DNA from 3 places in the Lederbergia graminis genome. Region 3 is predicted to be linked to each of the others. Evidence: riboswitches for the same ligand, from Rfam matches in the RefSeq annotation. Region 3 holds a riboswitch; each other region holds the start of a gene.

Region 1 (10,028 bases), on a different contig from region 3:
AGAGTCAAACGTTAGGCTTTTTCAAATGTCTTCTGAAGATATACAGTTCCCAAAGGAGTTTTTTGATGTAATCACGTGCCGACATGCTCCATTTTCTGCAAGAGAAGTTGCCAAGGTTTTAAAAGCTGGTGGTTTTTTTCTGACACAGCAGGTAGGAGAAGGGGACAAGTTTAATTTAAAGAATGCATTTAATGTCCCGCTTAAAAGTAATGATGGGACATTAAAAGAAAAGTATATGAAGGAATTGATGGAAGCGGGCTTTATGAATATTCAAAGTTATGATTACAATGCTATTGAATATTACCAAAGTCCTGAGGATTTAATATTTTTACTGAAACACACACCAATTATTCCAAACTTCGGCGCAAATAAGCAGGACTTTGAAACGCTAAAACATTTTATTAAAGATAATCAAACAAAAAAAGGAATACAAACAAATTCACAGCGTTTTTTAATAGTTGCTAAAAAGTAGGGTCTGTTAACGTTCATTGTTGTTAACAACTTAGTTGATTGTAGCGGATGTACACGAGACTCCTGCGGGAACAGCACGAGCCGAAGATCCACTTGGCAAAGCGGTTTTCTTTGCCAAGTTAGCTGAGGCCGTGCCCGCGGAAAGCGAGTGTACAGGAGCGAAAATCAATAACAGAGTTTAACAGAGCTAATAAGTAAAAAGGAGTGGATAGATTTTATGAATGAGCCAAATCTCTTCAAACAAAGTGAGATTGATCGTATTCAAAATCGTTTTGGAAAGAGTTTTTATCAAAAGGTTTTAAGAGATGTAGCAGTCTATTCCAACAGGTGGAATTTAATTAAACTAAAATTTATCCCTTCTTATTCAGCAAATATAGTTTTCAAGTGTTATTCTGATACCTTCGGTAATGTAGTATTAAAAATAGGGAATCCCTCATCAAAAGAGATACGGACAGAATTCAATACTTTAAAAGAGTACAGGGGTCAAAGATTCATCCATGTTTTTGAGGAAGATATTGAAAACGGAGTTATATTAGAAGAGTATGTTAAACCGGGAACTCCTTTAAGGAACGAAGAGTCCCTCGAAAAGCGACTTTCTATATTCTGTTCACTTTATGAAGGATTACATGTTGAACCAGAAAATGCAGCAATATATCCGACCTATATGGATTGGGTAAGTAGAATTACTGAATATATGAGTCGTAGACAAGATTTTCAGGAATTGTACTTATATATGAAAAAGGCAGAGGACATTTGCTTATCACTAACTACTAAATTTAGTAAAATGTTGCTTCTTCATGGTGATTTTCATCATGATAATATATTATTGGGTCATGACGGAGTGTATAAAATCATTGATCCTAAAGGGGTAATCGGAGATCCTATTTTCGATATTCCAAGGTTTATTCTAAATGAATTTGAAGATGAAATTACTCCTGATTTATATATGAAGATAAACAATGTAATTACCTTTCTAGAAAAAAGATTACATATTCCAAACGATATCATAAGGAAATGTCTGTTTGTGGAAACTGCAATGGGTATTTGCTGGTGTGTAGAAGATGGTGCCACATTAGAAAGTGCTCCAAATCTTATCCAAACAGTTGCCTTTGCAGATACTATATTAAAAAGTTGATTCATTTTTCATAAACTAGTTTGCTAACAGCTTTCACATTAGTTTCAGTTGTAGAACAATTCAGGAAAACTATTTTCGGGAAGTGATAACGTGTCGGTATTTTTAACGAAAGAGTTAGGAGAAAGATTAGAGGATGCGGAAGTAATCACTTTATTCTCACGTCTTTCAGCTATTAAAGAAATCGATGGAAATCCAATGCAAGTGGACATTCAAAGGTTTGGGAATGCAACTGCATTTTCAGCAAAAAATATACCTGGTCCTGCATTTAATACTGTAAAAGGTTTAAAAGAAGGAGACCAACCTTACATAGACGAAATAATCCAATTTTACAATAATAAGAATATCCCTGTACGCTTTGAATTAACTCCTGCTCATACTTCATCAGAATTACTTACATATTTAAATAAAAAAGGATTTTATCAAATCGACTTTCATTCATCCCTCTACATGCCTTTAAAATTAGAATTGGATAAACAATTAATGGTCCATGATATTTCTATTCGAGAAATTAAGAAAGAGGAATTTAGTATTTTTTCAGAAATATATACTAAGGGTTTTGGAATGCCCTCATTTCTACAAGGGGCCGTAGCCCAAAATAATGCTGTACTATTTGATCACCCTGGATGGACTTTTTATCTCGCGTTTTTGCAAGGTACCCCGATAGGATTAGGAGTCTTACATATAAATAATCAAATCGCAACACTCTCTGCCGCTACAACAATTCCAAGCTTTCGTAATAATGGAGTTCAATCGGCTTTAATTAAGCAACGTATGTATAAAGCATTAATGAAAAATTGTGAACTTATAACAGGTCAAGCAAAGTATGGGTCAGTGAGTCAAAATAATATGGAAAGAGCCGGTATGAAATTAGCTTATACTAAGGCGATTTGGGTGAATAAATCCGAAACTTTTTAGTTAATTATGATAATGGTATTATTGATGTAACAATATAAACAATAAGTTTAAGTAATTTTGAAGCATATTGAATTTTAATACGTATGTATTAATAGATGAATTACATTTGGGCAATTAACACTTTTTTCTTAGGTATATGTAAGGAATCCCAATTATAAATAACTTAAATAATGGAGGAATTTCATGAAAAAAAGATTACGTAGATCAGCGACAGATCGATCATTAACAGGTGTTTGCGGTGGGATTGCTGAATATTTAGGGGTGTCTTCATTTGGCGTAAGGTTATTATTTATCATTGTACCCGTTTCATTCCTTTTTTATATTATTCTTGCAAATACAATCCCAGACAGCAGATCATCTCTATAATCAACTATTTTACAAAGGGAAGTGCAAATAATTGAAAAGAGGTCGATATTTTTTTGTATTTTTGATGTTAGCAGTTATTCTGACCGCATGTAATACAAAGATGACGATCATCAATACATTTGATACGGAAATACAACCTCCCACAACTTATAAACACAGTCCGAAACCGTATGTTAAAGGGATTGAGGATATTGAAGTTTATAGTCTACCATTCGGCATTGATGGCTACGATGAAATGGAAACGTTTTATGAGGATACTAATAATGAGGTGCCATCAAAAATAAGACTTTTAACTTTTAATGTTTTTGGGACGGATGTAGTTGATTTAAATTACAACGGAGAAGATATTGAGATAGTTATAGATAACATTGCAAGTGACATAGGAGCGGAAGGTATTACAACCATTACATGTGAAAATATTATTAAAGAGACAAATAAGACAAGAATTAACTTCTTCGCTACTGGCTGTCCAGATTATCCTAATGGTACAACCGATCTTTTAGAAATAAACTTTGACTTGAAACGGTATCAATTTGATTTTCAATTAATGTATGGTGAAAAGCTTGTTAATGAAATAAATACATGGACGAATACCATTACGGAAAATAATGAAATACAAGCTTTAACACTGCCAACTGAAGTGAAACAAGAAGTATTGAAAAGGCTCATCTTTCAAAATCTCTTGGAAGCAGAAGGTGAATTCTATACTACATGCAGTGCAGATAATATTAATTCTTATAAATTTATAATGGGAGAAAGAGAATTCTATTGGAATAATTGTGATCACAGTAGAGCTGCGATTGAATTAACAAATATAGCTGAATATATCATCCAGCAAGCAAAACAGAAGCATGATAACCATTCTGAATTAATCGTTCAAGGTTATATTATCCAAGTAAATGAAGACTCACTCGTTATCGGTGAAAATTTGAACATACTAGAATATAAGCAAATTCAACAAGGTATTCAAGATGGTACATTAGATGCTTATTTATATGACTTTTTAGAGTTACAAGATATTAATACGAAGAAATTCAAAGCAGGCGATAAAATTCAAGCGACAATTGGCGGTGAAATAACAGAAGGAAAGCCAAGTATTGCAAAGGTGAAAAAAATTGAATTAATAGAAAAACCAATATTAGAGTGATTTCTGCATATTAGTAATCACTTTTTTTTGGTGAAAAAAATGGTTGGAGGAAAGTTCGATGGGACAAAAGTTAATAAGAGTAGGGACAACATATATTCCTGTAACAGATGTAGATATTGCAACTGAATGGTATGTTACAAGATTAGATGCAGAATTAAGTTATAAAGACAATGATAAAGCAATAATTAACCTTGCTGATCAAAGCTTTTTTCTTGTGAAAGCGAATGAAAAACAAACTGCAAATTTTATTGATTATAAAGGAAAAGAACAATTTTCGCTTACATTCGAAGTAAATGGTATAGATGCTTTAGAAAAAATACATAAAGAATTAATAAAGAAGGATGTTATTGTAGGAGATATAGAGGACAGAGGACACGCTGGAAGAAATTTTGTTTTTCATGATGTAAATGGTAATAAATTTGATGTTTGGAGTGAGCTGAGTCCAAAATATCACAGGAAATTATAAGCAACTTTGGTAAAAATCAATATCTATTCAACTCTCGTTGTTTTTAATATTATTAGTTTCAGAGAGAACAACAAAATAGGACATAGATAAATAGAGTCATAGTTTTGTTCTAATCTCATTCTTAATAAAGGCAAAGTTGCTTGAAAAACGATGACGCAAAGCCAACAGACCTAACGCGATTTGCTATGGTGGCTGGGCTGCTGAAGAATGGAGAATGAAACAGACTTTTTTTTGTGGAATTCGAAATTCTTCCGATGCAAAAACACAAATTTGTTTTGGAGGGATATTTTTAATGAATAAATTTAAAGAACTTGCTTTACGGATAGTCGCAATGGGGTTTGTCGTAGGTGCATTTGCAACTTCATCCTTTGCTAGTTCAACAGCAATTACAGGTGGAACATTACAAAAAACGGAGCCAACTATTGGAAATTTTTCAGCTGTTACATTAGATGGTACTATCCAAACAGCAGATGCAGATTTTGGTACCTTTACCGTAACAGATGCACGCGGAAGTGGTGAAGGTTGGGACATTTATGTAGAAGCAACTCAATTCACTACAGGTGAATTAGAAGGAGCAAAAACACTTCCATTAAATTCCTTAACTCTAAAGAAAGCGGAAGTTACTCCACTAGCAGGATCTTCTGATATAAGTACTTTTACAATTTCAGATTCAAGTACTATCGACAACGGTACTGGTGGTTATAAAATCTTATCAGCAAATCAAAATGGCGGAATGGGTAAATTCGATATTTCATTCCCTGAAAAGGCGCTTGTATTAACCCTAAACCCGAAAGATGTAAAAGCTGGAACTTATACTTCCACTATTACAGTTAACTTTAATGCTGGCCCATAATAACTATAATTTCTAGAGATTAAGTCATAAAGACTTGGTCTTTTTTTTATAAATTTTTCCATCTTGGGTAAAATACGAAAAGATTGGAGGTCTAGTTAATGAAGTTTTTTTATTCTTTGTTCGTAACATTGGTTACAGTATTTTTCCTTATCCCCTCTTTGCTAGTCAATGCAGATGAGAATATAGCGCCAATCATTGTGGAACCGATTTATCCCGATAATCAGATTAAAAGTACGAAAGGATATTTTGATCTAATTGTTGATGAAAAATCAAGCCAATCGTTAAACGTACGCATTAAAAACAATCAAAATAAAACGTTAATAGTTTATATTGAAGCGGCTAATGCGTATACGAATCCTAAAGGTGGAATCATGTATGAAGCGGAAATGTCTTCACCTCATACCTCTTTACTCTCAGATGCAATTCAACTGAAGGATTATATTACAGTTACAGACAGTGTCATCATTCCACCTTATTCTCAAACAGTCGTACCACTCACTCTTCAAGTACCTGAAACGAATGCGGCTACGATTTTAGGAGGGGTACGTTTTAAAACAATTAATGAAGATGCAAAAAAAGATAAGGTACAGAATAATGAAACAGCTAATTTTATCTTAAAAACTGAATCTGTTCATGCGATTGCAATTCAACTATCCCTCCCGAATGAGACAAAGCCAGATTTCACATTTGGAAGTGCTAGCTTCTCGCCAGAAAATAAAGGTGAAATTCTTTTGGAGATGATCAATAATGCCCATTACATTCAAAAGGATATTAATGGGACATATATTGTGAGTGATGAAAGAGAAAATACATTATTTAGCGGAGAATTTCAATCCATTAAAATGGCTCCAAAATCAAAAATCAATTTTCCAATATCATGGAACCATTCTGTCATGGAAGATGGTATGTATACCCTAGAAATCAAAGTAAATATAAACGGAATAGAAGTATTGGATAGTAAAACATTTTCCATCAAACAAAAAGATGTCCAAGAATATATAGAGAAAAATGGTGCAATTAATCCTAATGTGAAGGTAACAGAAAAGACAGCCTTACCTGTTTGGATATGGCTTATAGCAGGTTTTTTATTTGGTTTAATTATGTATTTAATTGGCAGAAGAAAAAACACTACATGATCAACTCTAAAAAAGAGTTGATTTTTTTGTTATTATTGAAGCCTTTACTTCCATTGATTCGTAAAAAGGTGAACCGTTAATAAAGGGGAGAGGTAGTGTTGATAATCCTAACTCTTGTACTAATGGCGATAATATTTTGGACTATTAGCATATTTCAGTATGTTAAGTTCTGGAGAAACTTTAAAAATATAAATGTCGGAAATGTTATCTCCAATGAATTTGTAGATGATTCAACTAAAAGTATTAAATTCGGTATCATATTTTTTGCGATCGGTTGTAGTCTTTCCCTAATTGCAATTTTATTGAAGTAATCTTTTAAAGGATTTTTTCTCTTGTTAGGAGAACTATCTAGTATACGACTCTTTAATATGGAGGCTAGGACTATATGTTTCAAAAGATGGACGATGTTACGTTACTAAGAAAATTAACTCCGCCAACATCCAAGGTTAGAATGATTCTGGATACGGATACCTTCAATGAGATTGATGATCAATTTGCAATTGTTTATGCATTATTTTCTCAAGAAAAATTACAAGTAGAAGCAATCTATGCCGCTCCATTCCTTAATAATCGTTCTACAAGTCCATTGGATGGAATGGAAAAAAGCTATGAAGAAATTTTAAGGATTTTAAAAAGAATTAATATGTCTCACGATAATTTTGTTTATAAAGGATCAAATACGTTCTTAAACAATGTAAATGAACCTTTACAAAGTGAAGCAGCTAATGATTTAGTAAAAAGAGCAATGGAAACACCAGATGATGAACTGTTATATGTCGTTGCAATAGGTGCAATCACTAATATCGCGTCTGCTATATTAATAGAACCAAAAATTATCGAGAAAATTGTAGTGGTATGGTTAGGTGGTCATGCTTTACACTGGCCAAATACAAGTGAATTTAATTTACAACAAGACGTGGTATCTGCCCAGACCGTATTAAACTGTGGTGTTCCGTTAGTATTAATTCCGTGTATGGGTGTTACCTCACATCTTCATACAACTCTTTCAGAAATGAAGCAATTCGTAAAAGGAAAAGGAGAAATTGGTGATTTCTTAACAATGCGCTTTGAAGAATACCATGACAATCACTACGCGTATTCCAAAGTGATTTGGGATCTTGCGGCGATTGCATATCTAGTCAATCATCATTTTATTCCAACGCAAATTATCCATAGTCCAGTTTTGACCGATCAGCGCACATATAGTGTTGATGCTTCTAGGCATTTCATCCGTTATGCCTATCATGTAGACAGAGATGCCATATTTAGAGATTTTTTTACAAAATTAGAGAAATAAGTTTGAAATGAGTTGTTAACTATGAAGAAGAAAATCGTGATTGCTGGAGGTACTGGTTTTATAGGTAAGTATTTTGAAAATAAGTTCAAAACCTTAGGATATGAAGTGAAAATTATCTCCAGACAATCTCCAAATATTTCATGGGATAATAAACATGAAATTGTTGATGCATTAGAAAATGCTGAAATGTTAATAAATCTAGCAGGAAAGTCGGTCAATTGCAGATATAATGATAAAAATAAAGCAGAAATTCTTAATTCAAGAATAAAAACTACTAAAATATTAGGAAATGCTCTATCTGAATGTAAAAATCCACCTGGTCTTTGGATTAATTCAAGTACTGCAACAATATACAGACATGCCGAGGACCGTGCAATGACAGAAATGGAAGGAGAAATTGGCAGTGGGTTTTCAGTAGATGTTGCAAAACAATGGGAGCAGACTTTCTTTTCATTTACTTTACCAAAAACTCGTCAAGTTGCTCTTAGAATTTCCATTGTATTAGGTGGAAGCGGAGGTGTCATGACCCCATACAAATATTTGGTGAAATTTGGCCTTGGAGGTAAACAAGGCTCTGGTGAGCAAATGTTTAGCTGGATCCATGTAGAGGATTTGTATAATATTCTTCTCTTTATTAAAGATAGAGAAGACATGAATGGAGTAATTAATTGTTCGACCCCAAATCCAGTCACAAATGAAACATTAATGAAAGAACTAAGAGTAGCATTTAATCGAAAGTTCGGTTTACCTGCAGCAAAATGGATGCTTGAATTAGGGGCAATTTTAATTAGAACAGAAACAGAATTAATTTTAAAAAGTCGCTGGGTCATACCAGAAAAATTATTACAGTATGGATTTTCCTTTCAGTATGACACAATCGATAAAGCATTAAACCAAATCATTGCGGAAAATTGATAGTTAAATGCTAAAAATCCACCAAGTAACGACTGGTGGATTTTTATTTGTTGATCCTAAAGTTTCATTTTTCAGACTGAAAAAATTCAATATATCGACATTATCTATCCATTTCACTTTACCTACAAGTAAGTTATTTAACATAATATGGAACCTAAAAATTCATTTTATGTAATAGCTTTATGGATAAGCAATTTCTTTCTCGATTGACATACATATACGATTAAGGACTTTTTTAAGCATATAAATTTTTTAAAAATTGCTTAGTGATGAAAGTGAGGATTGATGGATGATTGATAAATTGAGATCTGTAAAAGGACTGTACCTTTTTCTTTTTTTCATTACGTTATTACTCATGAGTTTCATCCTGTTACTTCCTAATCAGAAAAACGCCGAAGCAAAATCAATTGATGAGTTTCGTAACAGTGTTGTAAGAATTTTATGTATGGATGTTACTGGTCGAATGTACACAGGTACTGGCTTTGCAATTGGCTTAGATAAGCCTGTAAAACATATTGTTACAAACTATCACGTAATTGAACCAAATCTCGAAGATGTTCACATCTTGATTACTGATAATAATCGAATGAAAGCAAAAGTAATTGACTATGATCAAGAAAAAGACATAGCCATTCTCGAATTAACCGAAGAATTAACGAATAGAGAGCCACTAGAAATTGGGAATGTTGAAAGTGTTAAGCCTGGTCAAGAAGTATATGCACTTGGTTTTCCTGGGGATGCAGATCTTATTGATGATTCTCCTTCAGGTGATCCAGATGATGTTTCAATTACAAAAGGGATAATTAGTAAAATTACAACACAAGAAGGTAGAGGGATTTTTCAAATCGATGTTAGCATTAATCCTGGTAATTCAGGTGGTCCTCTAATCAATGATAATGGTCATGTGTTAGGAATTAATACGTTTACCGTTACGACGGCAACTGGAATTAATGGTGCAGTCCGAGTGGATGAACTAATTCCGATGTTAGATTCTCTCAAAATAAAATATATGACAGCAGATGATCAAGAGCAGGTGGATTCAAGTATAACTAACTCGAAAAATCCAAGTTCAGAAGAAAATTCTTTTCCATTCATATGGGTGATTGTGATCGCAGGTATTGCGTTACTGATTATGATGGTAGGGATAATACTAATCATGATATGGAAGAAACAACGCAACGATAGTCAAATTCATCAAAAATCTCTCGTTATTACTCCTAATATGAATGTGGAATATAAGCAAGATGCAGTAGCACAACCTAAGAAAAAAACAGCAAAATGGCTTTGGATTGGGATTGGAGCAGGTGCTTCATTAATAATCATTATA
Region 2 (10,028 bases), on a different contig from region 3:
TTAGTGCACGAGGCAACTTTTGCTGCAGGAAGTGAAGGTATGGCTACTGAATATTTTCATTCCACTACTACACAAGCTGCTCAGCTCGCAAAGGAAGCAGGAGTTAAGATGTTATGTTTAAATCATATTAGTTCACGATATTTGAAAGAGCAGTCAAAGCAATTGCTTGAAGAAGCAAAAGGTATCTTTCCAAATACGGTAATAGCTTCGGATTTTTTTGAATTAGCTGTTCCCGTTGGAAGTAAATGATAACTGCTAATTTCACTTCGATTCCTATTTTCTTTTAGACTGTTTTATATTATATCAATCTCATGCAGGTAGGTGTAGTAGCTTACCTGCTTTTTTTTATATTTTCGAATGTCCTAAGTGTCTGGACTTATTCGTTGCGGCTTCTATACATTTTATAAAAGCTTGGCCAACTCCTAGTTCATCTAATACGTGGAGGCCTGCTTCAGTGGTTCCTCCAGGACTTGTAACATTTTCTCTTAATTTAGCTGGTTCTTTTCCAGATGATTTAAGCATTTCTGCTGCTCCAGACAATGTTTGGATAATTAATGCTTTAGCAACTGATTTATCTAAACCATTTTCAATAGCTGCTTGTTCCATCGCCTCTACAATATAATAGATATAAGCTGGTCCACTTCCTGATAAACCTGTTACGATATCAAGTTGATGCTCTTCTACAATGGTTGTCATGCCGATACTTGAAAAAATATCAGTCGCAACGCTTCTTTGTTCCTCCGTAACGATATTATTAAAGACAAGGGCAGTTGCAGAAAGCCCTACACTAGCAGAGGTATTCGGCATTGCTCTAGCTATTGCACAATCCATCCCTAACTTATCTTTCATCTGTTCTATTGATATTCCTGCCATAACAGAAACGATTAATACATCATTTCGTATATATGTACGTATCTTTTCGAGTACTTCATTAGCATCCTTTGGTTTTACTGCTAGTATGATGATCGAAGTATCTTTCAGTAATTCTTTCATATCATATGTTGAGGAAATCCCATATTTTTGTCTTAGTTTCGTCATCTTTTCTTCGTTATGGCGATTTGTGACATATATATTTTCAGATGGGCAGATATTGTTTGAAAGCATACCTGCGATGATTGCCTCTGCCATTGAACCGGCACCTACAAATGCTATTTTCATCGCGATCCCCCCTTAATATTAATAATCTTTAGATTTATATGATTATGCTTATTATAACAATAATTGTCAAGATATTTTCTCAATAATCTGTTAGTATAGTAGAATAATGTTAGTTCCTGTCCATAGGCGGAGATTAATGCTGAACCTCCACCGTAGTTATAGGAAAATGATAAGAAGTCACTAGCAAATTGGAGATTTAATCATGGCATGTATAATTAAGTGAATTTTTTCATAAAGGAAGTTTGAATGGTATGGCAAGCATATTAAATAATAGGATTCGCGGAAAGAATATAGTGATTACTGGAGCGTCTGGAGGATTAGGTGAACAACTAGCATATTTATGCGCCAAAAACGGGGCTAATCTTTTTTTGCTTGCTCGTAATAAAAGGAAGTTAGATAAAATAGTTGCAACTGTTCATCAACAATATGCTGTAAAATGTACGGCTTTTGCATTAGATGTTTCTCAGGGAGAGCAAGTCAAACAAGTTTTTCTAAAAATAATGAAACAAGCAGGGACGATTGATGTACTTGTGAACAATGCTGGTTTTGGGATATTTGCAGAGGCAAAAAACACTGATTCAGCGGATGTTGAGGCGATGTTTTCTGTTAATGCTGTTGGCTTAATCACTTGTACACAGCAAGTGATACCATCGATGTCAAAACAGCAGTATGGCCATATTATCAATATTGCGTCTCAGGCGGGTAAAATTGCGACTCCGAAGTCAAGTGTATATGCAGCAACTAAACATGCTGTTTTAGGTTATACGAATGCATTAAGAATGGAAATGTCGCAAGTTGGTGTGTATGTAACAGCAGTTAATCCTGGGCCAATTCGAACGGGTTTTTTCCAAACGGCAGATCCAGGTGGTTCTTATCTTGAAAATGTTGGACGTTTACTTCTAGAACCAGAAAAGGTTGCAGAAAAAATTGTGCGAGTGATGCTTTCAAACAAACGCGAAATCAATTTGCCGCGTTGGATGAATAGTATTGCTACTCTGCATACAATGATGCCAAGTATTGTAGAACGACTTGGTAAAAAGGCCTTTTTCAAAAAATAAATGTATATAAGTTAAAACAAAAAACTCTCTTCTACGGAAGCGGGTTTTTATTGTTTTAGGGAATAAATTCCATTGAATAATTCTCTATAATCGGCGTATAATTAGAACAAATGTTCGTTGTTAAAGGAGACGAGGAAAATGGCTGTAGAGTATAATATGCTACCACGTCATAAAATACTTTGTATTGATATGAAAAGCTTTTATGCGAGCTGTTCAGCTGTAATGCAAGGACTCGATCCATTACAATGTCATCTTGCTGTAGTCGGTAATTTAAGCCAGCCTGGAAGTATTGTCCTTGCTGCATCTCCACGTATGAAGAAAGACTTCGGTATCAAAACTGGATCAAGATTATTTGAAATTCCAAATGATAAACGAATTAAACTCGTGGAAGCACGAATGAGTCTGTATTTACGAATATCTACGGAAATTATCCGGCTTCTTCATCGCTATGTTCCAAAGGAAGCAATTCATGTCTATAGTGTCGATGAAAGTTTTATTAAAGTTGATGGAACGAGTGCTCTTTGGGGCGATGCTAGAACAGTCGCCGAAAAAATCAAAGATGATTTACTGCGTGAATTTCAATTGACTTGTTCCATTGGTATTGGTCCTAATATGTTAATGTCAAAACTTGCTCTTGATTTAGAGGCAAAGAAAAATGGGATTATAGAATGGACATATGAGGATGTACCGGATAAACTTTGGCCAGTAACCCCATTAAGAGAAATGTGGGGGATAGGTCGGCGTGTTGAAAAAACATTAAATAATATGGGGATTTTTTCAGTAGGTCAACTTGCACAGAGTGATTTAAATTTGCTTGAAAAGAAGTTTGGGGTAATGGGGAATCAACTTTACCATCACGCATGGGGAGTGGATCTTTCCGAATTAGGTGCACCGATTATGGAAGGTCAAATTAGTTTTGGAAAAAGCCAAATTTTACTACGTGATTATGAGAAAAAAGAAGAAATCATGACGGTCATATTAGAAATGTGTGAGGAGGTTGCAAGAAGAGCGCGAGAATCTCGTAAGGCGGGGAGAACAGTCAGTCTCGGCATTGGTTATAGTGAAAAGGAATTTAGCGGTGGTTTTCTGCGTTCCTACACGATGGAGGAGCCGACAAATACAACAATGGATATTTATCGGGTCTGCTGTAAACTTTTCGAAACACATTACACTGGAAAGATAGTGCGACAAATATCTATAACATTAGCTAAGATTACAGATGATCAGCACATGCAATTAGATTTATTTAAGCCAAACAAGGTGCGCGAAAAGGAACTTGGATATGTCGTTGATCAAATTCGTCGCCGGCATGGAGCAACGTCTCTATTGAGAGCTATCTCTTATACAGAAGGTGGAACAACACGGAGAAGAGCAGCTCTTGTTGGTGGGCATAAAGCATAGAAGGAGGGGAGCGTATGATTCGTGACAGGGGGCGAATAAAATGGAATTCACTGATGCTTCCAGAACATGTAAAAATGCTGCGGAGTTGGGCAGAGGAAGATTTACAAGAGCAAGCCAAACAGTTAGATGAACAGAAATTAGAGATACTAAATGAGAGAGCGGAAGAGGCAATGAAGGATTGTACGCAAGTGATTATTACGTATTTTAACGTTGCTCAGTATGATCAAATAAAAGGGAGGATTATTTCTTACAACCCTTTAAAACAGCAGTTATGCCTACTGGATGAAGAAGAGCAAAAGCAATGGATTAATGTAGAGACTATTGATCAAATCGATATGATAGATGAATGAACAAACCCGCAATCATAAATGACTGCGGGCTTTTTACAAGAAATTTAGTCAATTTCTTCTGCTCTTACAGATGATTCAAATACACCTTTATGAGATCCATCGCAAAAAGGTTTGCGCTTGGATAGACCACAGCGACATAATGAAAATGTTTGTTTCGTAGGGATAACATTTCCTTCTCCATCTATTAATTCTACATTACCGGTAATTCGATAAGAGCCATTGTCATTCACTTTAATTTGTACTTTATCCATAACTAAACACACCCCTTATATATTCTTGTAATTAAAATACTAGAAGGTAAAGCAAAGAAATGCAACCTTATATATGAGAGTGAGGGTAATATGGTAAAATAAAAGGGAGAAAGGATGGTGCATTTTGATGAAACTAACGATTACAGACGAAGCTGTAAACCAAATCGAAGCAAAAAAGCAGAATCAAGATTTTGTGGTAAAATTAAAATATGAAACAGATGGCTGTGGTTGTGCAGTAAGTGGAGTACCAACACTACAATTAATGAAGCAGCAGTCATTAGATCAAGAGGATATTGCCTTAAAAACAAATGCCATGGATGTTTATATAGAAAAATCAAAGGAAATTTTCTTTGCAGATGAATTAAAGCTAGATTATTCCGTACAAACAGGATTATTCCGCTTAGTGAGCCCAGGAGAAATATTAAATGGCAGAATGAGTTGCACGATTCAATAACAACAGTGAGACTGGGACAAAAGAAAATAGATGAAATTAAAAACCGAACTATCGTTTGAATCAAAGATAGTTCGGTTTTATTCTGCGTTCGAGAAGGGGTCCACTATACGAATATAAACTAATCAGCGAAGTGTATTTCCAAAGCGTATAGTTACACTATACATTGTCCTAATTACGTCTAGTTTTCAAATGGTTTTGTCCCATCTTCTTTACTATTGTTATGTTAATTTTAGCAGCTTTTCTTTCAGCTCGTTTTCCATAGTGACAAGTTCTTGTTCTGCTTGTGCACGTTTTGCACGACCTTCTTGTTGGATTTTAATTGTTTCTTCTAATGTTGTAATTAGGTTAGACTGTGTTTTCTTCAATGTTTCAATATCAACAAGTCCACGTTCGTTTTCACGTGCAGTTTCAATTGTATTTGTTTTTAACATATCGGCATTTTTAAGCAATAAATCATTCGTCGTTTTCGAAACTTGCTTTTGAGCTTCAACAGCTTGACGTTGACGGATTAAAGTTAATGCAATTGCAATTTGATTTTTCCAAAGTGGAATTGCTGTCATAATGGAAGTTTGAATTTTCTCCGCAAGTGCTTGGTTTGTGTTTTGAATCATTCGGATTTGCGGTGCACTTTGTATCGTAATTTGTCTACTTAATTTCAAATCATATAAACGTTTTTCTAGGCGATCCGCGAATTGTACCATATCATTTACTTCTTGATAAGCCATTTGATCCCCAGATGCTTCTGCTTTTTTCTTTAATTCAGGAATTAACTGTGTACGTAACTCTTCTATTTTGAGTTCACCAGCAGCAATATAAATATTTAGGGCATGGAAGTACTCTTTATTTTTTTCATACAACTGTTCTAACGTTTTAATATCATCAACTAACGTTTGTTTTGATTGATTTAATTTAACTGTTATTCGGTCAATTTGCGCACCAGTTTTTTGGTATTTAGACATAATTTCTTGAATCGAGTTAGAAATTCTTCCAAACATCTTCGCAAAGAAATTCTTTTTCTCAGGTGTTAATTCATCCGGATTTACATCGCGAAGCTTACTCATTAAATCATTTAAAATATCCCCAATAGGACCGATATCTTTATTTTGAACGTGATCCAACATATGGGTAGAGAAGTTCAATAGTTGGCCTTGTGCTTGAGTACCGTAAGCAATCACGGCCTGATGATTAGCTGGATCAATTTGTTTTGCAAGTTCTAGTGCTCGCTTTCGATTTTCCTCAGGTAATGTATCAACTAAGCGTGCAGGTTTGGCCTCCACCTTAGGGGCAGGCTGTGGTACGAGCTCATCATCTCCAAATGGATTTGCAAGTAAGTCATCTAGGCTATCTGTTTTTAAAACGGAATTCGTTTGATTATTTTCACTCATTCTTTCGTGCTCCTTTCATCATCAAGCGGCTTGTAGTCCAGTTTTTTTAGTGAATGTTTAGCAACATCTAATTCAAAGTTTAAGTCATCAATATCAGCAGATAAAACATGGTATATATCTTTTTTTATCGATTCGCTTAAATCCTCTAGGGTGCTTTGCGTTTCTTTTAAGGAAATATACATTTTTTCATTTTTAACAGGTTGTGCAGCAAGCATTGCATAACGTTCAGATAATTCTACTACAGAATCAAGATGATAGAAGAAAAAACGTTCTGCACGATAAAAACGACGAGGATCTTTATTAATAATTCCAAACATGCGTTTCGAAAGTTTTGTCAATTCATATAGCTGCTTAAACGCACCCATTGTTCTAACAGAGAAGAACGCTTTTTGTAGTCGACTGATTTTTTTCTTTGCGTCTTGTAAATTTCTTTGAATATAGGCATATTCTTTTCTTGTTAATTTATTCTTTTTCAAAAATTTATAATTTATCACAGTTTTAATTGTGAAAAAAGTAATTCCACCGATTGCAATTGCAAGGAGAGAGGAATTAAGAAAATTCAAATCAAAACCAAGTAATAAAATTAACCAAATAATAAATGTTTCGCCGGCAGTAAACATACCGAGAAAAAATGAATAAATAGACCTCAACATGCATCGACTCCTATCCCAAACTATCCTTACATTATTTACGGACTGATGGTAAGAAAAGTTTCACCTATATATCTATTATAAGTAATTAACTGTGCTATTTAAAGTATAGAAAGCGATAAACAAAAAACTATAAAAACATACGTTGAAAAGATTGATTTACAATAAAAAATGTAAGACGATAGGAAGTAGAGGAAAAAGGGGTGGATGAAATTGGCAAAAAGAAAACAAAAACAACCACAGCATAATAAGCAGAAAAAAGATTCAGATGCGCTCACTTTAAAAGATGGTCTAAATATAGAGACGTTAGAGAAACTCAAACAAACTCAAAAACAATTGCTCGAGCAAGAAGAAGCGAAAAAAGCGGCTGAAAAGGCACGTTTACAAAAGGAAAGAAAACAACGTGAAAAAAATAAATCTTTCGAGGAATTATTAAACGAAACATCACTGAACTGGAAAGATTTTAAATAATATAAAGGCTTGGTTCCACATGTGGAAACCAAGCCTTTTTAAATAGATTCAGGCGATTCAATTCTCTTTGCTGTTAATACATAGCGATCAGGAGCATCGCCAATAAAATAAAACGGATAACAAGTTGATACAGTTAGGATTTCGTCAGGAGCAGTAGAGCGAATAACAGTTGTATCATCAGCATCTACGATTTGAGAACCAATAATTTCATAATAAAAATCCCCATAAGGCATTTCTACATGAAAAATATCACCATTTTCTAAATCACCTAATTTACGGAAAACAGTATCACGATGGCCAGATAATAGTATTTGATCTGGTTGACCTGGGAACACAGTATTGGAATAATGTCCAACACCTTTTTCTAGTTCTTCTTCATCTGTACCTTCGATGATAGGAAGTTCCGCATCCAACTTAGGGATATTTAATATGCCAATTACTTCGCCTTTTTCAAAGGAAATATCCAATACTTCTGTTTCATTCTTAGGTATCTCCTTTTTGAGACCTGACTCATGATGAACTAATTCTTTTGCTTGTGCCAATGAAAGATTCGTTTTCTTTTCTACAAGATAAATGTCTTTCAGTGCAGTAGCTACTAAGATGATTCCAGTCAAAATCAAAACAACGGAGACAAGTTGAAATAGTCGCTTCCGCATAATAATCGTGAACACCATCCTTAATAGAAAGTATAGAAGGCTACTATTTGATTTATTATTTATTTCTCATTTTCCATTTATTGAATTCAAGAAATTCACGAAATTCCTGTTTGGATATACCGGAAGACATTGCTTCACGGACAAGATCTTCCCAGTCACTATCAAGATTTGCATCTTGGTTTCCATCTGTTTCTCCATGCAGTAATGTTTGAACAGAGATGTTTAAAACGGCAGCGACTTTTTCAAGAAATTGTATAGAAGGGTTCGATTGGATATTGCGCTCGATCGAACTTAAATAAGATTTTGCAACACCAGCTTTTTCGGCTAATTCTGATAAAGACATTTTGTTGATATTTCGATATTCACGTATGCGTTCACCAATCATGTATCGTCACCATCCTTCGGGTATATTATAACATATAACGAAGGCATGTTTCATATTTAGAACAAAAAATCATTTCAATTTTCCAGTAGATGTTGATGGAACAACATGAGAGCGCTCTCTAAAAAATTGGCGAATATTTTCTACACTTATTCCTGACTCTATAGCAGATACAATTAATTCCACCCATTCCTCATCTAGGTGAATATCTTTTAGTGTTTTACCCAATGTTACCCCTCCGACATCAATAGTTTAGGTATGTTTTAGGTAACCCAGCCGCCGTAGTTCCTACCGTAGGCCTGTGGCTTTGCGTATCTGCCTTTCGATCAGACTTGCCTTTATCTTTGAAACATATCACTTTATACCTATATTATAGCTACTCCAAAAGTAACAATCTCAAGAAAAATGTCGATGTCGAAGGGTTTTTTATAGGGTGTATTATTACGCTACATATATCGAATCGTGTCGAAAATAGACGGTTTAAATAAAACGGAAAAAATTTATGCGTGATGTCTATAAAAATAAGGGTGAAAATTGTTAAGAAAAACAGTTATTACGATCGTTTTGTTGAACAAAATTTATAAAGTTATCTATGATTGGTATAGATGCTTTTCTTTGTAATCATTTCAATATATGCAAGCTCTTCTTTTGATAGCGGAAGCGCGTTAACTGCACGAGCATTGTCGCGAATTTGTTCTACTGAACTAGCTCCTGTAACGACAGATGCGACTTGGTCATGAGCTAAATTAAATTGTAATGCGATTTCATTAAGAGTACGAGTATTTGTATCTAAGAGCTTTGCTTTTAAACTATTAATGATTTCCTTTACTTCTAAAGCTGAATAATCTAAATAACTTTCCCAATCATAGTGTTCTGCTTCTAAACTTTCAATCATTTTTTCACTAAGCAAACCTTTTGCAACAGAACCACGCGTTACAATACTAATATTATGTTTCTTTAAGAAAGGCATAAGTTCTTCAGGACGTCGATCAAGCAGACTATATTGCATCATGTTACTAACAATATTTGACTTTTCTGCGAAGCTACGTATGACATTAGGGCGTATAGAGGATATTCCGTAGTACCGAATAAGTCCTTCTGCCTTTAATTCTTCAAAAGCTTCAATTGTTTCGTCAATAGGATCATCAATGGTACCACCATGGAGTTGATACAAGTCTATATAATCTGTATTTAGCCGGCGGAGGCTTTCTTTTACAGCATTTTTAATATATGACTTTGATGGATCCCAGTGCCATCCATCTTTTTTCTCCGTCCATCTATTACCAACTTTCGTTGCAATAATGACTTCCTCACGGTGAGGACGTAAGATGCTGCCGATTATTTCTTCGTTTATTCCATAATCATATAAGTCAGCTGTGTCAAAATAATTAATTCCCTCGTCCAGTGCAGCTTCGACTATATAAGTAGCTTTTTCTTTATTAGTACCTAGTGACATACAACCAAGTCCAATTTTTGATACAAATAAATCGGAATTGCCAAGTCTTCTTTTCTCCATAATTCCTCCCACCTTCACATTCGTTTACTTTCTATATTAACTGATATAATTAGATGAAAACAAAATTAAAGTTCTGGTAACACTATGCTATGATATGGAAAGGTAAAATTAGGGGGGAAAACAGTGAAGAAATTTGAAGAAAAAACAATTAAGTCAGAAGCGATTTTTTCAGGGAAAATAATTCAATTGCAAGTGGATGACGTATTACTCCCAGATGGTAAAGAGGCGAAACGAGAGATTGTAAAACATCCAGGTGCGGTTGCTATCATTGCGTTAACCGCTGAAAATAAGATAAT
Region 3 (10,028 bases):
TTCTATAACCAATACGAATGGTAAGTAAACACCGATTACCTACTAACTCGAAAAACTTTATTGGAAAGTGGAGAGAGTAATTTAATCCCTTTTGGCGTGAACATATCTCCTATTATATGAGATAGATAAGCAAACATGGATATAAGAGCCAAGCCATCAACAGTTGTTTGAACTTCCAACAGATAAGACATATACCCCCAATACATCGTCGCCCAAATAGTATGCGTAGGTCCTCTATGGGCAAACCATCCCGCTACTCCTATGTATAAGGCAAACATAACCATCCACCATGATTCATTCGAAACTGCATAGTAGAGTAGGAATAAGCTTAAGATCGTCATTAATATATTTTTCAACGTTTCTTGGCTCTTGAGGGAAAGACCTATAATAACGACTCCCCACCCAAAAAGCAGCAGTTTGTTTTGCTGATTAAACCATTTTTCATCTAGAAATGACAAGAAGTTAAAATCTATGAAAAAGGTTAGGAGTGAGAGGATCATTAAAATCCCACCGACAAATACTCCGCCCTTTTTAATCATTTTAGCTGTTTTCGTTACTCGATTATTTAATATATTTCTTCCGTCTAAATCCGGAGCAAGGGATGCCACACCTGATGCCACTAATATGACAGGCAACGCTTCAAGTGGCTGGTTAATGCATGCCACCGCTCCTATTCCTAGCCCGATTGTCAAATGTGTTCGACCTTTCATGCTGCCACCTCTCCTTAGTTGTACATTGTCTCTTAATATAAGTTTAGCTTATCAATTGAATAAACAACATAAGGAAAACTACCCCCTTGTCAATAGGAGGTAGTTTATAAATTTTTAAGAATATCGGTTATTTTAGTTCACTTTGAATCGTTGAATTAATGCGTCGAGCGTATTCGCATTTTCTTCTAGTGATTTTGCACTCTCGGAAACCTCTTCCATTGACGTACTTGCCTGTTGGGTGGTCGCAGAAACTTGTTCCACACCGGCAGCACTTTCTTCCGAAACAGATGCGATATTTTCGATTGCAGAGTTAATCGTTTTTGTGTTGTCTAAAACATCATAAAGTGAAGATGACATGGAACGAATTTGTACTCCGACAGTTTCAATTGCTTCTTTTAGATTTGTAAATGTATCTCCTGTTGTTTTAATCTGGTTCGTACCTTCATCCACCAGTTTGTAGCCCTCATCTAGTGATTCAACTACTTGCTTTGACTCGTCCTGAATATCCGTTACAATCGATGTAATATCTGTAACTGATTCACTTACTTGTTCAGCAAGTTTTTGAACCTCAGTAGCCACCACTGCAAATCCTCTTCCTTGTTCTCCTGCTCGTGCCGCCTCAATTGCAGCATTTAGTGCAAGTAAGTTGGTTTGTGCCGCGATATCCTTGATGACATTTACTAGGTTTGAAATGTTATCCGTCTTATTGTCTAATCCTTTGACCATTAATAGAGATTGTTTCATTTTTCCATTTATCGTAGCCATTTTTTGAACAGATTCCTCCATGTAATGACTACCATTTTCTGTTAATTGAAGCATCGTATCAGATTGTTCCTTAACTGACTCACCTTTTAAAGCAACGTCCATAATTTGTTGAGAGAAGTTCCCCATATTTTCATTTAGAGTTGCCGAAGAATGTGCTTGTTCTTCCGCTCCTGCTGATAACTCTTCCATTGTTGTTGCAATTTGCTGGCTACCTGCTAATAATTCATCAGAGTATTGTGTTAGTTGCTCGCCTCTGTTCTTTACACTACCGGAAACATTTATCATATCTTTTACAATAGTAAGTAGACTTTCATTTGTTGAATTAACAGAATGAACTAGTTGACCTATCTCATCAATTGATTTTGTTTTTAACGGTTCATGTCTCAAATCTCCGTTTGCTATTTGTTTCATCCGTTCTACTACCATTTTTATTGGCTTCGAAATAAAGTGCGATGTGACAATTCCTACAATAATACTTAAACCAATAATTAGAGCTGTAATGACAGATGTTACATTTAATGATCTATTACCATTTAAGATAGTGTCATTTCCTAATTCAGTTAACTTTTGTTCACTCTCAGAAGCTAATTTTTCATATCCAATCATTAATTCACGAGCTTCCGGCGTAAGCTTTTCCAGATTTTTAAGAGCTAGGTCTTTATTTCCCTTATCATATTCATTGAATACTTCACTAGCTATGCTTTTACGCCATTCTACCGTACGATTCATTAGTGTATCGAATTCCTCGGTAACCTCTATCTCTCTAATTATCTTTTCTGCTTGTATCCCTTGCTCTGTATACTCATTAAATCGATCCTTAAAGTCACCACCAAATAATACGTAGCCTCGTGCAGTTCCAATTCTATTCGCAATCGTTGATACTAATTTGTCATTTGCTATTAATAATTGAACTTCGTTGTTAAGCATACTCTCAATATTTTTATTAGATTCTTTCGTAACAAAAAAGTTGTACACTCCTAAAATGACAACTAACAAAATAACAATGGAAAATCCAGATAAGATCTTCATTCTAATACTTTTAAAATTTGTAATTCTACTCATCATTTTTCTACCCTCATTATTCCCATATTTTTAATGTTTTTTTCTGTAGAAACTTTAACATGGCCATATTCGCAAGCTTTTCTCTTACTTATGTATGTATAACTTTACAATTCCTTTTTTATTTCATATTGAATAAAAACAAAGTCCATTTTCCTAATTTTCTACTCCTTAACAAAATGCTCTGTTAAACTCTGTTGTTGATTTTTGCTCCTGTACACTCGCTTTCCGCGGGCACGGCCTCAGCTAAGTTGTTAACAACAATGCACTTTAACAGAGCCTAACAAAAAACATAGAATTAGGCGTTTTATCCTAATTCTTCTTTAACTTGGCCATATATGATACAGAAACATAAAGTGTGAAAAAGATAACAATCTCGAAGTAAAAAAAAAGACCGCACCGAAAAAAGGGAGTCTTCTATCTCCGCTATTTCGGCAACCCGACTACCATAGCAAATTCGCCTTAGGTTCGTGGCTTTGCGTCCTTACCTTTCAATAAGTTTGCCATTATCTTATAGCCTATTAAATTAAGTTTTCTACATTAATTCTATTTATAGTATGACAAAATTAGTGCAATTTCAACAAATTTCGACATGGTTATTTGGGAAATATGTGAATATTTATAGAGAAGTAGACTACTGCGTATAGATATAAAAGTAGTAATATAGACAGAGGTCACTAGGCTATTTTTTTTAATGCAAATCTTTATTCAATGCAAAAAGATGTTTCCTAGAGACATAACTTTTCTCTAGGAAACATCAAGTCAAAAAATATATACCGACCTTAACATCTATTCTTTCTAGTTTTCCACATACACTTTCGATTTCACTTTAAAGTATATTTGATATGGCTCATATCCAATATCTCGTATTCTTCTAAATTGAATGGCTGGGTCTTGGTTTTCTGTCTTAAAGAAATATCTCCAACTTCCCCACTCACGTTCGTTTTCCAATGTCAGCTCTGAAGTGATCTCATTGATATCAGCAAACAAGATTCTTTCTTCCTGACAAATACCTGCCAACACTTCCGGTCCATAACGGAATGCACCCATATTCTCATCATCTGGTAGAGGTATAAATTGGATTCCAACCGGTAAGATGATGCTAACCTTATCACCATCAGACCATTGCCTTTCCATCTTATAAAAAACATTACACTCATTTGTTTTTCCTTGTAGTTCATTGTTTACATAAATCTTCGCTTCCGAAGTAATCCATTCCGGAATCCGATAATGAATGGCGAACTTCATGCTTTTAGGAGTCTTTATTGTAAAATCATACTTTCGGTATGTTGGGATATTTTCATATGAAGCAGTAATATCATTCAGAGCCTGGGAGCCTACAATATCGGATGATGTCAAACTACTCCCCGACATATTGTCTTGATTCATGATTAGTCGAATATCTTCTTCATTAATGGACGTGTTCAACTCAGAACTAAAATATTGGCACACATATATATCGTTATTGTCCTGGTAATAAATATTACGGTTCAAGGCTGCATTTGCTTGAACCATCGTACCATGGCAACAGAAAAAGCTTTCCGTCTCCGTGCTCCAATCTTTACGCAAACCTGCTTTCATTGGAAGGAAATATGTCAGCAATCCTGTGTACGGGTAGTTATGCTTATTACCAGTTAATCCATATTCTCTATAATAAGCCTGTGCCATGATGCCGTTATATAAGTTGTACTCTATATATTGTGCATAATTAGGATCATTTGTATATCTGAACAGAAAATCTGCCAAGCGGATCATGTTATATACTGTACAGTGTTCCTGATTCTTGTCTCCCAATCTTGCTTTCATCTTCATTTTTGGCATCCAAACTTCGCCAGCGGTCTGACCTCCAGTTGCAAGATAGCCTCTTTCTGTAACAGCACACTTCCAATATGCTTTGACAATATCAAGCCACCTTTCTTCCCCAGTAATTTCATAGGCTCTTGCACAGCCAAGTACTTCCGGAATAGTAGTGTTAGCATGCATATTAGTAAGAGGATCTTTTCCTTCTAGTAGTGGTTCAAAGAGGCGACTACGATAATATCTTTCTAATAAAGTACGATATTTAGCATCCCCTGTGATTTCTAGTAGTTCCGCCCAAATTTCGAGCATCCCTCCTGTTTCTGCATCCAGAATATCATCAAATTTTTCTTTTGAAAATGTACTGCTCCATTGTACAAACCAATCTGCAAAACTATCAGCAACTTCTAGCGCTTTTTTATTTCCAGCAAAGAGGTACATATCCACTAAGCCCATAAAAGTTTTATGTAGATTATACTGAGGTGCCCAAATATCCTTTCCACTAGCTATCCAATGGAGATATTTCTCCGGGATAGAACCTACCCATTTCCCCCCATTATCTTTTTGACATTCTGCCAACTCATCCACAATCAAATCCGCTTTCACTTTTAGTTCCGGATCACCTGTCTGATCATAATGAATGGCAGCCGCAGATAGCCAGTGACCCAAAAAATGACCACGCATCTGACATACAGGCGTTTCCCATCCCCCATGGGCTCCTGGAGGTATACTCCTTCCTGAAAATCTCCCAGCCTCTAATTTAAAATTAAATAGCAGATTATCATTCGTCAGTTTCATCAAGTACGCTCTGTTTGCTGCTTCCCTACGTCTTAGCTCACCATCATAAAGAGTAACGTTCTTACCTCTCAGTTCTCTCATAGCAAATCCCCCAATAGTGTTAAATTTCCCGCTCATATAGTTGGACTACAATAATATATACAATTTGAACTTTCTTAAAATACAGATTATCATTTATACATAGTGATTTATATGAATAAACTAAACTCTTTTTTACAATATTTCACACAAGTAGGAGGACTGATTCTGATGAGTAATATTATCTTTGAGTTACCACCACTTCCTTATTATGTAACCATTGGTCAGACAACATATGAGGCTGGTAATCAACATCCGAATCGCAGAAATATTGGCATATTTGATTTGCTTATTGTAACAGATGGCTGCTTGTATATTGGAGAAGACGACAAACATTGGGAAGTTGGACCCGGACAGTCATTACTCCTACTGCCTGACCGATACCATTACAGTACGGGACCATGTCAAATGGAGACCGCCTTTTACTGGATCCATTTCGACTATTCCGGTACCTATCGTGAATCTAACGAAGAAGATTATTCACTTCCAATTCGGCATGCTTGGAGCAATCCTTACAAATTGAAATTGCCACAATATACAATACTATCGAATTTCCCTAGAATAGAGCGACTCCTGCTTCAACTACTTGAGTATTCCAATCAAAGTGGGTCGATCAGTTATTGGAAAACACAGCAACATTTCATGGAACTGATACGATGTGTGGTAGGGGAAGGAGCAACTACACCATCCACAAAATCTGTCCTGAACCTAGCGGAGCAAACAGAGGCATATCTACGTAGTCACTTTCAAGAAAACCTAAACAATGAGACGCTATCCCGAGCGTTGAATTATCATCCTAATTACATCGTTCGTTGCATGAAAGATATCTACAAGTGCACTCCTATGGAATACTTACTGCAATACCGAATAGAACAAGCAAAACTCCTCCTCATAAAGACAGAATGGTCGGTAGCCGACATAGGCGCACACGTAGGATTTCAGTACACCCCTTATTTCTCAAGTTGCTTTAAACGTCATACAGGATTGAATCCGCTCGCCTTCAGAAAACTACACGCGGATTAGGTGAAGATATCCAAATTGCAATGACTGGAACATAGGAAAGTAAGTGACAAACATGAATAATAAACACTTCCGTTTTAAAGAGGTTTTCATTTTAAATAGGAAAAAGAATGGCATGTCAAAGCTGTTTTCAGCTTGCACGCCATTCTTTTTTGTTATTCCTAAGTTTATGTACCGTTGATAAATTAGTATTCTACATACTACTAAGAATAATATGCTTATTTTTAACGAAATAATCCCAACCTGATAATAGCGTAATAAACATGGCTAGCCATAATGATAAAATATCAAATGGAACGCCAATATACGAAAAAGGTACATTGTGCAAGAGGAGGGCTGAAATAGAAATTATTTGAATACGTGTTTTCCATTTAGCAAAATTACTAGCAGCAATGACTATTCCTTCCTTTACTGCAATAAGCCTAAGTCCTGTCACAGCAAACTCCCTACATAATATAATAATAGCAATCCAAGATGGTACTATTTCCAATTGGACTAACGCTATCAACGCAGCAGCTACTAATAACTTATCCGCTAAAGGATCCAAAAACTTTCCTAAGTCCGTGATTAGATTATATTTTCTGGCATAGTATCCATCTAATCCATCTGTTGTTGATGCAATAATAAAAAGAATTGCAGCAATAAAATGTGCGTTAGGAATATCTATTCCTTTTATTTGAACCTCTCCTAAAGGAATTGGAGCTAACAGAAAAATTAAGAATACAGGAATAAATAATATCCTAGCTATCGTTATCTTATTTGGTAAATTCATATTTTCCCCCTTGGTATTACGTTTATCTACCTAGTCGTTCAAGTACATCTGAATAATTTTCGTTAATAATTAGCATTGGTTCCTTAATAGACTTTAAGATATCTTCTATGTTAACAAATTCATTATCTTTTTCTTCACTTATGATTCTAAAAACTTCAATTACAGCTTCCATTTTCTCTTTTTCTTCATCACTTATAGAATACGAATGATTTTCAAGAAACTTATTAGTCATACCATTTATAAATTCATCTACACGAAGTAAGCTAAATTGTAGTAAATCCCAATCAGATGCAGCGTCACCCATATATTTTGTTCTTATAGTAAATAAATAAGAATGAATGTTTTTACTTTCTCCGTTTACAATTCTCCAATTTTTGTCGAACTCACTTTTTACATCACTAAATTCTTCTTTTTCTACAGGCAATTGAATAAATTCTTCAAGCCTATTTGCTAGATTATTACCTTTAACTGAAATAAAATCCAAACTGTCATAATTCCTATCAATACTCTGTTTAATATAGTGTCTGTACTCTAAATGAATATAGATACTGTAAATAATATAAACTCCAATTGCTAAAAAAATAACTCTCTTTATATACTTTTTCAAATCTGCTTTAGACATATATTCCCCCTAATGGTGATATTACTTTTTTATGGACTTTGCTTCCCTCAGGTGAATCAGCAAATAATTCTTGAATTGTCACATTAACCCTCCATATATTATTCATCGAAGCATTAGTTACCTAATTTAGGAGAATTTCGTTGGCGGGCCCATTCATTTGCTTTTCCAACTAGTTTATTAACAAATTGCTGTTTTTCCTCTTGATACTTATGATGTACTTCCGGATACTGTTTTGCTAAGTTTATTTTTAATTCTCCATACTTTTTAGCTTCTATAGGATTTTGTAACAGATATTCTTTAAAATTCAAATGAGTTTTTATAAACTCGCTTCCCATTTGAAAGATATGTACGTGGTGTGTTCTATTATCCTTACCTTTTGTAAAATATCTTCTTCCAGCAATACCGTTCTCGCCTTTTGACTCATAACCTAATATCAACATTTTACTTTTGTATAAATCAACGTTCACAATATTCCTTACTACGATTAAGATATCAATTATAGGCTTAGCGTAACCTACTGTTGGTATTGAGGTGCTTCCAATGTGGAAAATATCAACTAATTCATCCTTAAGAACTTCTTTTAATTTACCCTCTTCATGGCAGTAAGATTTTTCCCACTCTTCGGACCAGGGATCAATTTTGGTTTTCCTCAAAAGAAAATCTCCTTCTTACAATATAGTTAAATTCAATTATACCAAATAATAAATCTCCTTTATTAATGAGTTATGTTTTAGATTGGATGCCCATCATAATTCTATTAATTAATTCAATATCATAATAACAGTTGGTAGCAGGACTAAAAATGTATTATGTCGAAGTGTATAAAATAATAGAAATTGTTGGAGGAAATAATACCATGTCCTTTGGTCCACAAAAGATTAGTTTGGAAGAGGCTCATTCCTCTGGTATAGATGTGAATTTTGAACAAATGATGAATGGAGAAAAACGATATAGATTAGTTGCTTCCGATGGCAGTTCATATTGTCGAACTGTAGGTTCAGAACAAGGAGCATGGCAGAATAGTCATTACCACAAATATGTTAGCGAGCTCTATCTTGTTCAATTTGGATGGATTGGTTATGCAGAAATAGACAAAAATGGAGATTTGAAAGTACATATTCTTCACGAAAATGAAATTGTAACAGTAAAACCTTATGTTCATCACAATATCTACATGCCTGCAAATTCCGTCACTCACACTATTAAATATGGTAGTTCAGGAGAAGAAATAGACTGGTTCCCTTCTAAAGAATTAGATATATTCACAAAAAACATTTCTGAAAAAGACTTACTTCAGTTAAGTAAGATAAAGGAGAAATAGATGGACTATATAAAACATTTAAGATCTATGGTTGGTAACGAAAAAGTAATAATGGTCGTTGCTGGTGCATTTGTCTTTGATAAAGAAAATCGGGTGCTTATGCAAAAGCGCTCTGACAATGGACAGTGGGGATTCCCAGGTGGATTTATGGAATTAGGAGAAAACGTACAGGATACTGCTAGAAGCGAAGTTTATGAAGAGACCGGACTTGTTTTAAATGAATTAGAGTTATTTGGAATTTACTCAGGACCACAATATGACAAAGTCTTTCCTAATGGGGACCAGGTATCATTAGTTCAAATCTCCTTTATCTGCAAAAGTTACACAGGTGAATTAGTTGAGAGTAATGAAGAATCACTTCAAAACAGCTTCTTTTCACTAGATAATTTACCAAGTAACATTTTTACGGAACATCAAGTTTTTATTGATGATTTCCTGTCAAAAAAGAAACTTCCTATCGTGAAGTGATATTGGATAGTGTTTTATCAATAATGCTTAATTACTAATACCTATTAATTTATCTTTTTATTGTGGAGGTAGGTAAGATGTCTATAGCTTGGGAAGATTCGTATTTAGGTAGGCTAAGAAAAAAAGTTGGTTCTCAAATGATAATTGCTCCTGCCGCAAGAGCAATTATTCAAAATGAAAAGGGAGAAATACTCTTTGTTAGAAGAAGAGATAACGATGCTTGGGTTATGCCTGCAGGTGGTCTTGAACTACATGAATCGATATTTGATTGTTTAAAACGTGAAGTGAAAGAAGAAACAGGACTAGACGTAATTTCAGCAAAGTCTATAGCAATGTATACAGGGCCTAAATATGAATATACCAATGGATATGGAGATGAGAATAAGATGTTTGCTGTTGTGTTTCTAGTAGAAGAATGGTCCGGTAAAATTCTTAAAGAAACCGATGAAACATATGATGCAAAATTTTTCTCATTACATAATCTTCCAGACATACCTAACCTTTATCGTGAATCTATTGAGGACTTGGAAAACTATAAATTAAATGGAAACGTAATATTAAAGTGAAAAACAAACTATATTGCTTTTAAAAGTAAAGAGGTTGAGACAAAACGGTTTG

The links. A riboswitch is a leader RNA that binds a small molecule or an ion and turns the genes downstream of it on or off. The one in region 3 is predicted to bind cyclic di-GMP.
Region 1: it holds a riboswitch for cyclic di-GMP, as region 3 does, so the genes downstream of both, ACFPM4_RS02170 (WxL domain-containing protein) here and ACFPM4_RS04685 (methyl-accepting chemotaxis protein) in region 3, are expected to answer to the same signal.
Region 2: it holds a riboswitch for cyclic di-GMP, as region 3 does, so the genes downstream of both, ACFPM4_RS00480 (anti-repressor SinI family protein) here and ACFPM4_RS04685 (methyl-accepting chemotaxis protein) in region 3, are expected to answer to the same signal.

Annotation. Positions count from the first base shown of each region.
Region 1 covers NZ_JBHSMC010000001.1:411,760-421,787, forward strand. The annotation lists gene ACFPM4_RS02140 (class I SAM-dependent methyltransferase) at 1-472, shown strand, start outside; gene ACFPM4_RS02145 (aminoglycoside phosphotransferase family protein) at 689-1,606, shown strand; gene ACFPM4_RS02150 (GNAT family N-acetyltransferase) at 1,697-2,521, shown strand; gene ACFPM4_RS02155 (PspC domain-containing protein) at 2,705-2,887, shown strand; gene ACFPM4_RS02160 (DUF3221 domain-containing protein) at 2,952-4,034, shown strand; gene ACFPM4_RS02165 (VOC family protein) at 4,093-4,500, shown strand; cyclic di-GMP riboswitch class I at 4,620-4,705, shown strand; gene ACFPM4_RS02170 (WxL domain-containing protein) at 4,793-5,353, shown strand; gene ACFPM4_RS02175 (DUF916 domain-containing protein) at 5,452-6,489, shown strand; gene ACFPM4_RS02180 (hypothetical protein) at 6,612-6,800, shown strand; gene ACFPM4_RS02185 (nucleoside hydrolase) at 6,875-7,786, shown strand; gene ACFPM4_RS02190 (TIGR01777 family oxidoreductase) at 7,808-8,701, shown strand; gene ACFPM4_RS02195 (trypsin-like peptidase domain-containing protein) at 8,991-10,028, shown strand, end outside.
Region 2 covers NZ_JBHSMC010000001.1:76,325-86,352, forward strand. The annotation lists gene rnz (ribonuclease Z) at 1-249, shown strand, start outside; gene proC (pyrroline-5-carboxylate reductase) at 346-1,158, opposite strand; gene ACFPM4_RS00430 (SDR family NAD(P)-dependent oxidoreductase) at 1,410-2,216, shown strand; gene ACFPM4_RS00435 (Y-family DNA polymerase) at 2,355-3,617, shown strand; gene ACFPM4_RS00440 (YolD-like family protein) at 3,632-3,967, shown strand; gene ACFPM4_RS00445 (CDGSH iron-sulfur domain-containing protein) at 4,012-4,218, opposite strand; gene ACFPM4_RS00450 (iron-sulfur cluster biosynthesis family protein) at 4,346-4,672, shown strand; gene ACFPM4_RS00455 (toxic anion resistance protein) at 4,891-6,057, opposite strand; gene ACFPM4_RS00460 (5-bromo-4-chloroindolyl phosphate hydrolysis family protein) at 6,054-6,707, opposite strand; gene ACFPM4_RS00465 (YqkE family protein) at 6,921-7,178, shown strand; gene ACFPM4_RS00470 (class D sortase) at 7,217-7,834, opposite strand; gene ACFPM4_RS00475 (helix-turn-helix domain-containing protein) at 7,890-8,219, opposite strand; gene ACFPM4_RS00480 (anti-repressor SinI family protein) at 8,289-8,444, opposite strand; cyclic di-GMP riboswitch class I at 8,480-8,563, opposite strand; gene ACFPM4_RS00485 (aldo/keto reductase) at 8,803-9,732, opposite strand; gene ACFPM4_RS00490 (NUDIX hydrolase) at 9,856-10,028, shown strand, end outside.
Region 3 covers NZ_JBHSMC010000003.1:25,193-35,220, reverse strand. The annotation lists gene ACFPM4_RS04690 (metal-dependent hydrolase) at 36-710, opposite strand; gene ACFPM4_RS04685 (methyl-accepting chemotaxis protein) at 843-2,540, opposite strand; cyclic di-GMP riboswitch class I at 2,965-3,049, opposite strand; gene ACFPM4_RS04680 (beta-L-arabinofuranosidase domain-containing protein) at 3,333-5,210, opposite strand; gene ACFPM4_RS04675 (helix-turn-helix transcriptional regulator) at 5,379-6,230, shown strand; gene pgsA (CDP-diacylglycerol--glycerol-3-phosphate 3-phosphatidyltransferase) at 6,421-6,999, opposite strand; gene ACFPM4_RS04665 (hypothetical protein) at 7,022-7,483, opposite strand; gene ACFPM4_RS04660 (GrpB family protein) at 7,735-8,274, opposite strand; gene ACFPM4_RS04655 (hypothetical protein) at 8,424-8,942, shown strand; gene ACFPM4_RS04650 (NUDIX hydrolase) at 8,943-9,410, shown strand; gene ACFPM4_RS04645 (NUDIX domain-containing protein) at 9,488-9,976, shown strand.